One region of the Streptomyces sp. R-74717 genome, then DNA from elsewhere that is predicted to be linked to it. Evidence: riboswitches for the same ligand, from Rfam matches in the RefSeq annotation. Region 1 holds a riboswitch; the other holds the start of a gene.
The links. Region 1 has a riboswitch for cobalamin ahead of NRF20_RS15920 (ribonucleoside-diphosphate reductase subunit alpha). Riboswitches for the same ligand answer to the same signal wherever they lie in the genome.
Positions count from the first base shown of each region.

Region 2: another riboswitch for cobalamin. It lies ahead of NRF20_RS40160 (FecCD family ABC transporter permease); the one in region 1 lies ahead of NRF20_RS15920 (ribonucleoside-diphosphate reductase subunit alpha).

Region 1 covers NZ_CP102361.1:3,552,194-3,557,304, forward strand. Annotated here, with positions in the region: gene NRF20_RS15905 (GntR family transcriptional regulator) at 1-112, shown strand, start outside; gene NRF20_RS15910 (DUF3311 domain-containing protein) at 380-634, shown strand; gene mctP (monocarboxylate uptake permease MctP) at 631-2,268, shown strand; cobalamin riboswitch at 2,420-2,561, shown strand; gene NRF20_RS15920 (ribonucleoside-diphosphate reductase subunit alpha) at 2,699-5,110, shown strand; gene NRF20_RS15925 (ribonucleotide-diphosphate reductase subunit beta) at 5,110-5,111, shown strand, end outside.
Region 2 covers NZ_CP102361.1:8,890,466-8,895,576, forward strand. Annotated here, with positions in the region: gene NRF20_RS40140 (acyl-CoA dehydrogenase) at 1-758, shown strand, start outside; gene NRF20_RS40145 (hypothetical protein) at 785-931, shown strand; gene NRF20_RS40150 (acyl carrier protein) at 1,019-1,297, shown strand; gene NRF20_RS40155 (beta-ketoacyl-[acyl-carrier-protein] synthase family protein) at 1,294-2,517, shown strand; cobalamin riboswitch at 2,596-2,783, shown strand; partial or broken gene NRF20_RS40160 (FecCD family ABC transporter permease) at 3,019-3,369, shown strand; gene NRF20_RS40165 (ABC transporter ATP-binding protein) at 3,366-4,181, shown strand; partial or broken gene NRF20_RS40170 (cytochrome P450) at 4,428-4,953, shown strand.

The sequences.
Region 1 (5,111 bases):
GCTGTCCCGGCACTCGCTCGACGGGCAGGGCGAGCCGGTGGAGTGGGTGCGCTCGGTCTATCGGGGCGACCGGTACAAGTTCGTGGCGCGCCTGAAGCGGCCGACGGACTGAGGTCCGGGTGCGTCGGCCGACTGATTCCGGCCACGCACCCCTGGGCGCAACCGTCTCGGCCCCCGTGGAATCCACCACTCCACGGGGCCGTTGGCACACCTTGGCGCAGACCAAGTGTCGTACGTTTGACAACATTCCGAACATTCGCGCCCGAACATGGGACCGTTGCCGGACCGCAATGCGGACAGGGGGTGACGGTGACCGGAAGCCTCCCCTAGATTTCCTGCGCATTACACCAGGTGATCAGCGAGGGGACGGAGTCGCCGCATGCCAGCAGACCCAGAAGGAAAACCGCCCACAGTCACCCCCGTGCGGGTGGTCATCGCCCTCTGTCTCATCGCGCCGTTCGTGGCGATGCTCTGGGTGAGTTCGTATGCGAAGGTGGACCCCACCTTCATCGGCATTCCGTTCTTCTACTGGTACCAGATGCTCTGGGTGCTGATCTCCACCGCACTCACGATGATCGCGTACAAGCTGTGGCAGCGTGACCAGCGCGCCCGCAAGGGGGGTGCGTCGGCATGAAGGACGGCGTGAACGGCGTCGCGCTCGGCGTCTTCATCTTCTTCTTCCTGGCCGTCACGGTCATGGGCTTCCTGGCGGCGCGCTGGCGGAAGGCCGAGAACGACGCCAGCCTCGACGAATGGGGCCTGGGCGGACGTTCGTTCGGCACCTGGGTCACCTGGTTCCTGCTCGGCGGCGACCTGTACACCGCGTACACCTTCGTCGCCGTTCCCGCGGCGATCTACGCGGCGGGCGCGGCAGGCTTCTTCGCCGTGCCGTACACGATCCTCGTGTACCCGCTGATCTTCACCTTCCTGCCGCGGCTGTGGTCGGTCTCGCACAAGCACGGGTACGTGACCACCTCGGACTTCGTCCGCGGGCGCTTCGGCTCGAAGGGGCTCTCGCTGGCGGTCGCCGTCACGGGCATCCTCGCCACGATGCCGTACATCGCGCTCCAACTCGTCGGCATCCAGGCCGTGCTGGACGTGATGGGCGTGGGCGGTGGAGAGAACACCCACTGGTTCATCAAGGACCTGCCGCTGCTGATCGCGTTCGCAGTGCTCGCCGCGTACACCTACTCGTCCGGTCTGCGGGCGCCGGCGCTGATCGCGTTCGTCAAGGACGGACTGATCTACCTGGTCATCGCGGTGGCGATCATCTACATCCCGATCAAGCTCGGCGGCTTCGACGACATCTTCGCCAAGGCGGGCGATGCGTTCTCCCAGACCAACCCGGCAACCGGCAAACCGCGCGGCGCGCTCGCGCCGGGTGAAGCGGGCCAATGGGGTTACGCCACACTGGCGCTGGGCTCGGCGCTGGCGCTCTTCATGTATCCGCACTCGATCACGGCGACGCTCTCCAGCCGCAGCCGCAATGTGATCCGGCGCAACACCACGATCCTGCCGCTGTACTCGCTGATGCTGGGCCTGCTGGCGCTGCTCGGTTTCATGGCGATCGCCGCCGGGATCAAGGTGGACAACGGGCAGTTGGCCATCCCCCAGCTGTTCGAGAACATGTTCCCCGACTGGTTCGCGGGGGTCGCGTTCGCCGCCATCGGAATCGGGGCTCTGGTGCCCGCCGCGATCATGTCGATCGCCGCGGCGAACCTCTTCACCCGCAACATCTACAAGGACTTCCTCAGGCCGGACGCGACCCCGGAACAGGAGACCAAGGTCTCCAAGCTGGTGTCGCTGCTGGTGAAGGTCGGCGCGCTCGCCTTCGTCCTCACCATGGACAAGACGGTCGCGATCAACTTCCAGCTGCTCGGTGGGATCTGGATCCTCCAGACGATGCCGGCCCTGGTCGGCGGCCTGTTCACCCGCTGGTTCCACCGCTGGGCACTGCTCGCGGGCTGGGCGGTCGGCATGGTGTACGGGACGGTGGCCGCGTACGGGGTCGCCAGCCCGACCCAGGCGCACTTCGGCGGGTCGTCCAAGGAGATCCCGGGCATCGGCGAGATCGGCTACATCGGCCTGACCGCGTTCGTGCTGAACGTGGTGGTGACGGTGGTGCTCACCTTCGTTCTGAACGCCGTGAAGGCACCCGCCGGGATCGACGAGACCTCCCCGGCCGACTACACGGCCGACGCGGGCGACCCGAGCGTCCAAGCGGAGCTCCCGCCGGCCACGGCGGGGGCCCCGGGCGGCGGCCACTGACGACCGCTCCCACGGCCGGACGACGGCCCGTCGCGCCCCTTCAGCGGGGCGTGGCGGGCCGTCCGTCTGCTCCGGCAGGGGATCTCACGGCTTGTCCCGTCGGCTCGACTTCTGTTGCGCGACACAACATGTGGGGGCCGTCCCATCCAGCGGCCCCCACATGTATGCTCGTGCTCGCTGTCGCCGCAGGGAAATCCGGTGCGAATCCGGAACTGTCCCGCAACGGTGTATTCGGTGCGCTTTTGCGCACCCTCAGGTAAGTCCGAGGGCCTGCCGACAGCGCATCCGGCTCGACCGAACCGGATGCCAGACGTCCGGGCCTCGCGGATGGGCCGGTGGACGCCGTGATGAGTGCTGCCCGACGCGGGCCCACCTCTGCCCGGCTGCCCCGCTCCCCGCCGGCCCCGAGCCGAGCGAGGGAGAGCACCACGTGACCATCGCGCCAGCCGATCCGGCTTCAGTCGCCGTGTCCGAAGCGGCCGAGTCCGAGGGAACCGCACACGACGGACCGGGAACCGCACTGCTGCGGACCCTGACCGACCTCACCGTCGATCTGCCCGACACCGACCCCGGTCGCGTCGCCGCCGCCGCGCTGCGCGGCCGTAACGCCCGGTCGGACGAGGCGGAGTTGCGCTCGCTGGCCACGGAGGCCGCCGCGGGGCTGATCTCCGAGGACCCCGCCTACTCCCGGCTCGCGGCCAGGCTGCTGACCCGCACCATCGCGGACGAGGCGGCGGGCCAGGGCGCGGTGTCCTTCTCCGCCTCGGTGGCCGTCGGGCACCGAGAGGGCCTGATCGCGGACCGCACCGCCGAGTTCGTCGCGCTGCACGCGGCCGCGCTCGACGCACTGGTGGAGGGTTCGCTGACCGACGGCGCCGACGACCGTTTCGGTTACTTCGGGCTGCGGACGCTGTACAGCCGCTATCTGCTGCGTCACCCGCACACCCGCCAGGTCATCGAGACGCCGCAGCACTTCATGCTGCGCGTCGCGGCCGGGCTCGCCGAGGACGACTCGAAGCGCGCCCTGGACGAAGTCGCGGCGCTGTACGGGCTGATGAGCCGGCTCGACTACCTGCCGTCCTCGCCGACCCTGTTCAACTCCGGCACCCGGCATCCGCAGATGTCCTCCTGCTATCTGCTGGACTCCCCGCTCGACGAGCTCGACTCGATCTACGACCGCTATCACCAGGTGGCACGGCTCTCCAAGCACGCGGGCGGCATCGGCCTCTCGTACTCCCGCATCCGCGCCCGCGGTTCGCTGATCCGCGGCACCAACGGGCACTCCAACGGCATCGTGCCGTTCCTGAAGACGCTCGACGCCTCGGTCGCCGCCGTGAACCAGGGCGGCCGCCGCAAGGGCGCCGCCGCCGTCTACCTGGAGACATGGCACGCGGACATCGAGGAGTTCCTGGAGCTGCGCGACAACACGGGTGAGGACCAGCGGCGTACGCACAACCTCAACCTGGCGCACTGGATCCCGGACGAGTTCATGCGCCGGGTCGACGCGGACGGCGACTGGTCGCTGTTCTCACCCGCCGATGTGCCCGAGCTGGTCGACCTGTGGGGCGACGAGTTCGACGCCGCGTACCGGGCAGCCGAGGCCAAGGGGCTGGCCCGCAAGGCGATGCCGGCCCGTGAGCTGTACGGCCGGATGATGCGTACCCTCGCGCAGACCGGCCAGGGCTGGATGACGTTCAAGGACGCCTCCAACCGGACCGCGAACCAGACCGCCGAGCCGGGCCGCGTCGTCCACTCGTCGAATCTGTGCACCGAGATCCTCGAAGTCACCGATGACGGCGAGACGGCCGTCTGCAACCTGGGCTCGGTCAACCTCGGTGCGTTCGTCGCCGACGGTGGCATCGACTGGGAGCGGCTGGACGCGACTGTCCGCACGGCCGTGACCTTCCTGGACCGGGTCGTCGACATCAACTTCTACCCGACCGAGCAGGCCGGCCGGTCCAATGCGAAGTGGCGCCCCGTCGGCCTGGGTGCGATGGGTCTGCAGGACGTCTTCTTCCAGCTGCGGCTGCCGTTCGACTCCCCCGAGGCCCGCGCGCTCTCCACAAAGATCTCCGAGCGGATCATGCTCGCCGCCTACGAGGCGTCCTGCGAGCTCGCCGAGCGGTCCGGACCGCTGCCCGCCTGGTCCCAGACGCGTGCCGCGCGCGGTGTGCTGCACCCCGACCACTACGACACCGAGCTGAACTGGCCGGAGCGCTGGGACGCGCTGCGCGCCCGGGTCGCGAAGACCGGGATGCGCAACTCGCTGCTGCTCGCCATCGCGCCGACGGCGACGATCGCCTCGATCGCAGGGGTGTACGAGTGCATCGAGCCGCAGGTCTCCAACCTCTTCAAGCGCGAGACGCTCAGTGGCGAGTTCCTCCAGGTCAACGCATATCTGGTGGATGAACTGAAGCAGCTCGGCGTGTGGGACGCGCGGACCCGTGAGGCACTGCGCGAGGCGAGCGGTTCCGTGCAGGGCTTCGCCTGGATCCCGGAGGACGTACGGGCGCTGTACCGCACGGCGTGGGAGATCCCGCAGCGCGGTCTGATCGACATGGCAGCGGCCCGTACGCCGTTCCTCGACCAGAGCCAGTCGCTGAACCTGTTCATGGAGACGCCGACGATCGGCAAGCTCTCCTCGATGTACGCGTACGCCTGGAAGCAGGGGCTGAAGACGACGTACTACCTGCGCTCGCGCCCGGCGACCCGGATCGCCCGTGCGGCCTCCGGCCAGGCCTCGGCCGCCGCCCCCATTCCCGTGCAGCAGGCCCAGGCTCCCGACGCGGACGCGATCGCCTGCTCCCTCGAAAACCCCGAGTCCTGCGAGGCCTGCCAGTAAT
Region 2 (5,111 bases), 5.3 Mb from region 1:
TCGCCAAGGGATGGATCAGTTGGCAGGCCAGATCCGTGATCGTCGAATGCCGTGAACGGTGCGGTGCCCAGGCGCTCCTGGAGAACAACGGCATGACCGAACTCATCACCGGAGTGGAAGGTGTCATCACCGCCGAGGGCGACAACCTGGCCATCCATGCCAAGGCGGCCGTGGAAATGCTCTTCGCCACCGAACCGGCCGCGTACGACGCTCCCTTCGGCGGCGAACCCGGCGATCTCACCGACCCCGGGTTCCTCGGCAGGCTCCTGGCTGTGCTGGAGGAGATCTGGTTCGTCCGGGCCAGGGAAAGGCTGGGCCGCGCACCGCACGGTGACCCGCTGGAGCGGTGGAACATCGCATCCGGTCCCGCCCTTCGCGGTGTCGAGGCCCACGCCCACCGGCAGGCGGCCGAGGCGTACTCGGACGCGGTGGCAGGTCTGCCGGACGGGCCCGCCCGTGAGCGCCTGGTCGAGCTGCAGCGGCTGTTCGCACTCGACCGGATCGCCCGGAACAGCGGTGATCTGCTGGCCGCCGGATGTCTGACGGTCGATCAGGTCAATGGACTGCCGGACGCCTTGGAAGAGCTGATCAGCGTCGTCGCCACTCATCTGCCCGCCCTCGCCGACTCCTTCGCGCTGCCGCAGGAACTGCTCGCCGACTGGCCCATCGCGGGGGCCGATTACGTCGATGCGTACGACGATCCGGCGGGGGCCTGGCAGTCGGACGGGGACCGGGCGACGGCCCCGGGGGAGCGGTGAGGGCCGTGACAGGGACGGGAACAGCTGTGCGGACGCAGCGGGTACGGGAGGCGGCCGAGGCCCTCGGTGTCCGCGTTGTGCTGCAGGTCTTCTGGGGTACGGCAGCCGTCCTGGCCCGGTGGTGCACGCAGCCGAAGCAGGGCGGTGGCGAATCGGTTCGGCACAAGGCGTAACTGGAGGCACGTCACCCAGTTGATTCGGCGTCGGGACGGTGCCCCCGCCGACCCCGGCAGCCGTACCGAATGACGGAGAGGAAGCTCATGAGTGCGATTCATCCCGAGATCACCGAGGTTCTGACACACACCTTCAAAGTGCCCGTCGACGAGATCCGCCCGGAATCCACGATGGACAGCCTGGAGATGGACTCCCTCGCCGTCGCCGAGTTCGCCGTCCTCATCCGGGAGACGATGGGCGGCGACAGGGACTTCGACAAGCTCCCCAAGGACGCCACCCTTGCCGACATCACGCGGTACATCGGCGCGACAGCCGGCGGCGGGGCGCTGATGGGTGGCGAGGCACCGATGAGCAACGCCCGATGAACAGGCCCGCGATTGCCGTAACAGGCCTGGGAATGATCACCCCGGTCGGCAACGACACCGAATCCACCTGGAAAGGTGTGTGCGCCGGAGTCTCGCCGGTGCGTACCGTCGCGGCACTCGAAGGGTGCACGATCGACTTCGCCTGCACGGTCGACGGTATCGACCTGGACGCCGCGATCGGCGGCCGCACGTCCTTCCGTATGGGGAAGTACGTCAAGTTCGCCGTTCTCGCCGCCCGGGAGGCGGTCGCCGACGCCGGCCTCGACCCGGCGCAGTGGGAGGGCAGCAGGGTCGCGGTGGTCGTCGGCACCAGCAGCGGAGGCTCCGCCTCACTGACCGAGCAGGCCGTCGTACTCGACCGGCACGGACCGGATGCCACCTCGCCGTCGGGCATCCTGCTCACCATTCCGAACATGCCCGCGGCCGAGATCGCCATCCAGCTGCGGGCCACCGGCCCCAGCCTGGCACCCTGCACCGCCTGCTCGTCCGGCGCCACCGCACTGTCCGTCGCCCGCGATCTGCTGGTCACCGGACAGTGCGACATCGCGATCGCCGGAGCCACCGAGTCGATCGTCTACCCGGTCGCCATGACCGGATTCGCCCGGTCCGGAGCCGCGGCCCGGGCGGACGGCGAACCGGCCAGGCGGTGCCGGCCCTTCGCGGCCGACCGTGCCGGGCTGGTCATGGGCGAGGGCGCCGCCGTCATGGTGCTGGAACGGGCGGACGACGCCGCGGCCCGGGGCGCCGCGCCGCGGGCACTGCTCGCGGGCACCGGCGCCACCACCGACGCCCACCACCCCACAAGCCCGCACCCGTCCGGCGCGGTCGCCCAGGCCGCGGTCGAGGCCGCGCTGCGCGACGCGGGCTGGGCGGCCGAGGACGTCGAGCACGTCAACGCACACGGCACGGCGACACCCATGAACGACGCCACCGAGGCCGCCCTCATCGGCCGGGTCTACCCGCACCGGCCGCCCGTCACCGCCCCGAAGGGCGTCCTCGGGCACTGCATGGGGGCAGCCGGAGCGATCGAGGCCGGACTGACCGTCCTGACGCTCCAGCGCGGAGTCGTACCGCCGATCGCCAACCTGGACGCCCCGGCGCCCGAGTTCGACATCAACTGCGTCACCGAGCAACCCCTGCGGCAGCCCATCCGGCGCGCCGTCAGCCACTCCTTCGGCTTCGGCGGGCACAACGCCGTGATCGCTCTTCAGCGTCCGTAGGCATCGGGCGGGTGGTGCGACGGGAGCACAGCCCGGCGTACCACCGGCCACACCGCCCATGAGCTGCGCGGAGGCTCGTGATAACTTGCCGAAGCCAGTCAAACTCCACGTAGGGGTCAGGGAATCCGGTGAGAATCCGGAACTGACGCGCAGCGGTGAGGGGGACGGGCGGGGCCACGGCCACTGGGACCACCCGCGAGTCCTGGGAAGGCGTCCCGTCCGTAGGAGCCCGAGTCCGAAGACCTGCTGGCACCTGCGACCCGGTACCGGGCGCAGGACTCCGTACAGCGGGCTCCGCGCATGAGCCCCGAGACGCAGAGGGACTCCGTGCCGTCCATAGCCAGCCCTGTCCGCACCGTCGCCCTGCTTTCGGCGGGATTCTTCCTGCTGACCGCCTGCGGCGGCGGAACGAGCAGCTCCGCCGCGAAGTCCGGCTCCGCCGACGGATACCCCGTGACGCTGAAGAACTGTGGACGCACCGTCACCGTCGAAGCCGCACCGCACCGGGCCGCGCTTGACGCCTTCGCGTTCGGCCAGGACGCCGCCGCCACACTCGGCGTCCATGTCGCGCGCACCCGGATCGTGCTGCTGACCGCCGCGCTCGTCAGCTCGGCCGGCGCCATCGGCTTCGTCGGTCTGGTCCTGCCGCACGCCGCCCGTGTGCTCACCGGCTCCGGGCACCGGCGGCTGCTGCCGGTCACCGCCCTGGCCGGGGCGGTGTTCCTGGTCTGGGTCGACACCCTCGCCAGGACGGTCCTCGACCCGCAGGAAGCGCCAGTGGGAGTCGTCACCGCCCTCATCGGCGTGCCCGCGTTCGTCCTGGTCCTGTACCGCAGCCGGAGGATCACATGACGCGTGGAGCCACTGAGGGGCTGAGTGCCGAGCGGGTCAGCCGGGAGGCGGGCGGCCGCCTCATCCTCGACGGGGTCCATCTCACGCCGCCGCCCGGCGCCACCGTCGGGCTGATCGGGCCGAACGGCTCCGGCAAGTCGACCCTCTTGCGGGTGCTGGCAGGAGTCCTCGCCCCGGATGCGGGCGTGGTCACCCTCGACGGCCGGCGGCTCGACGAGATCGGGCGCCGAACCGTGGCCCAGCGGGTCGCTGTAGTCGACCAGCATGCGGTCACCCAGGTCGAGTTGAGCGTCCTGGACGTGGTACGCCTCGGGCGCATCCCGCACCGCAGGGCCTGGTCGGCACCCGGCCGGGCGGACGACGACGCGGTGCGCGAAGCTCTGGAGCGGACCGGTCTCGTCGATCGCGGCGACCAGTCCTGGCACACCCTCTCCGGCGGTGAGCGGCAACGTGTCCAGATAGCGCGCGCACTGGCCCAGCAGCCGCGTGAACTGCTGCTCGACGAGCCGACGAACCACCTCGACATCCAGCACCAGTTGGATCTGCTGTCGCTGATCGCCTCGCTGCCCCTCACCGGTGTGATCGCTCTGCACGACCTCAATCTGGCCGCGATGTTCTGCGATCGGATCGTCGTCATGAAGGAGGGGCGGGTGGTGGCCGCCGGGACCCCGGCGGAAGTGATCACCGAGGAGCTGATCGCCGACGTCTACCGGGTCAGGGCGCGGGTGACTCCCGACGGCCCGGACGGACGGCCCTCGGTGCGCTTCCTGCCGGAGGATCCGGTGCAGCGGGTGCCATGGCGGGGTCAGTAGGACGGGCGCGACGCCGAAGAACCGCATCCGGGCCCTGATCGACGCGCAGCGCGCAGGGGGCATCACCAAGCGGTATCTGCTCGAACTCCTGACCGTGCGGAAGTCCGCGTGAACACCGGCAACGCACCTTTCTGCCGGTGCTGTCGACCGTAGGATCGGCAAGCTCGAACAGGCTGTCGTCCCACGGCCCGTCGGGCACCGGCCGACGAAGGTCAGGAGAGCCAGTTGACAAGCAGCCCGCACCGCATGGATCCGTCAGGCGGCTGCCCACACGCGGACAACGCCAGGCTGCTCGCCCAGGGGGCCGTGGCATCCGTCGTCCTCCCCGGCGACGTGGCAGGGATGGCGGTGCTCGGACACGACGCGCTCAAGGAGTTCCTCGCCCACTTCGATGTGGCCAAGGGGGCACGCCACTTCACCGAGCCGGCCGAGGGACGCATCCCCGACGGCCGGCCGCTGAAGACATTCGCCACCGTGCAGGGCATGACCACGGCCGACCGCGACGACCACCGCCGCCTGCGATCACTGGTGAGCAAGGCGTTCACTGCCCGGCGGGTGGAAGAGCTGCGACCGCGGATAGACCGTCACTGCCGAGCTGCTCGACGATGTCGACCGGGCCGCCGTCGCGGGCGACGGCACGGTGGATCTGCGCGCCCGGTTCGCCCTGCCGCTGCCGATGGGCGTCATCTGTGAACTCCTGGGGGTGGACGCCGAGCGCCAGGACCGGCTGCACCATCTGCCGAGCCAGGTGGTCGCGACCGATACCGGCCCGCCCGGCAGCGCGCCCGCCGCGGACTGAACATCCCCGGCGCATATGATCGACGGGCCAAGGGCCGACCGTCGTTCCGCCGTCCTGCCGACTCCTGCCGTGCCACCTGGGGTGCCTCATCCGTTCCGTATGCATCCGGCTGCCCGAACAGCGCGGTGAAC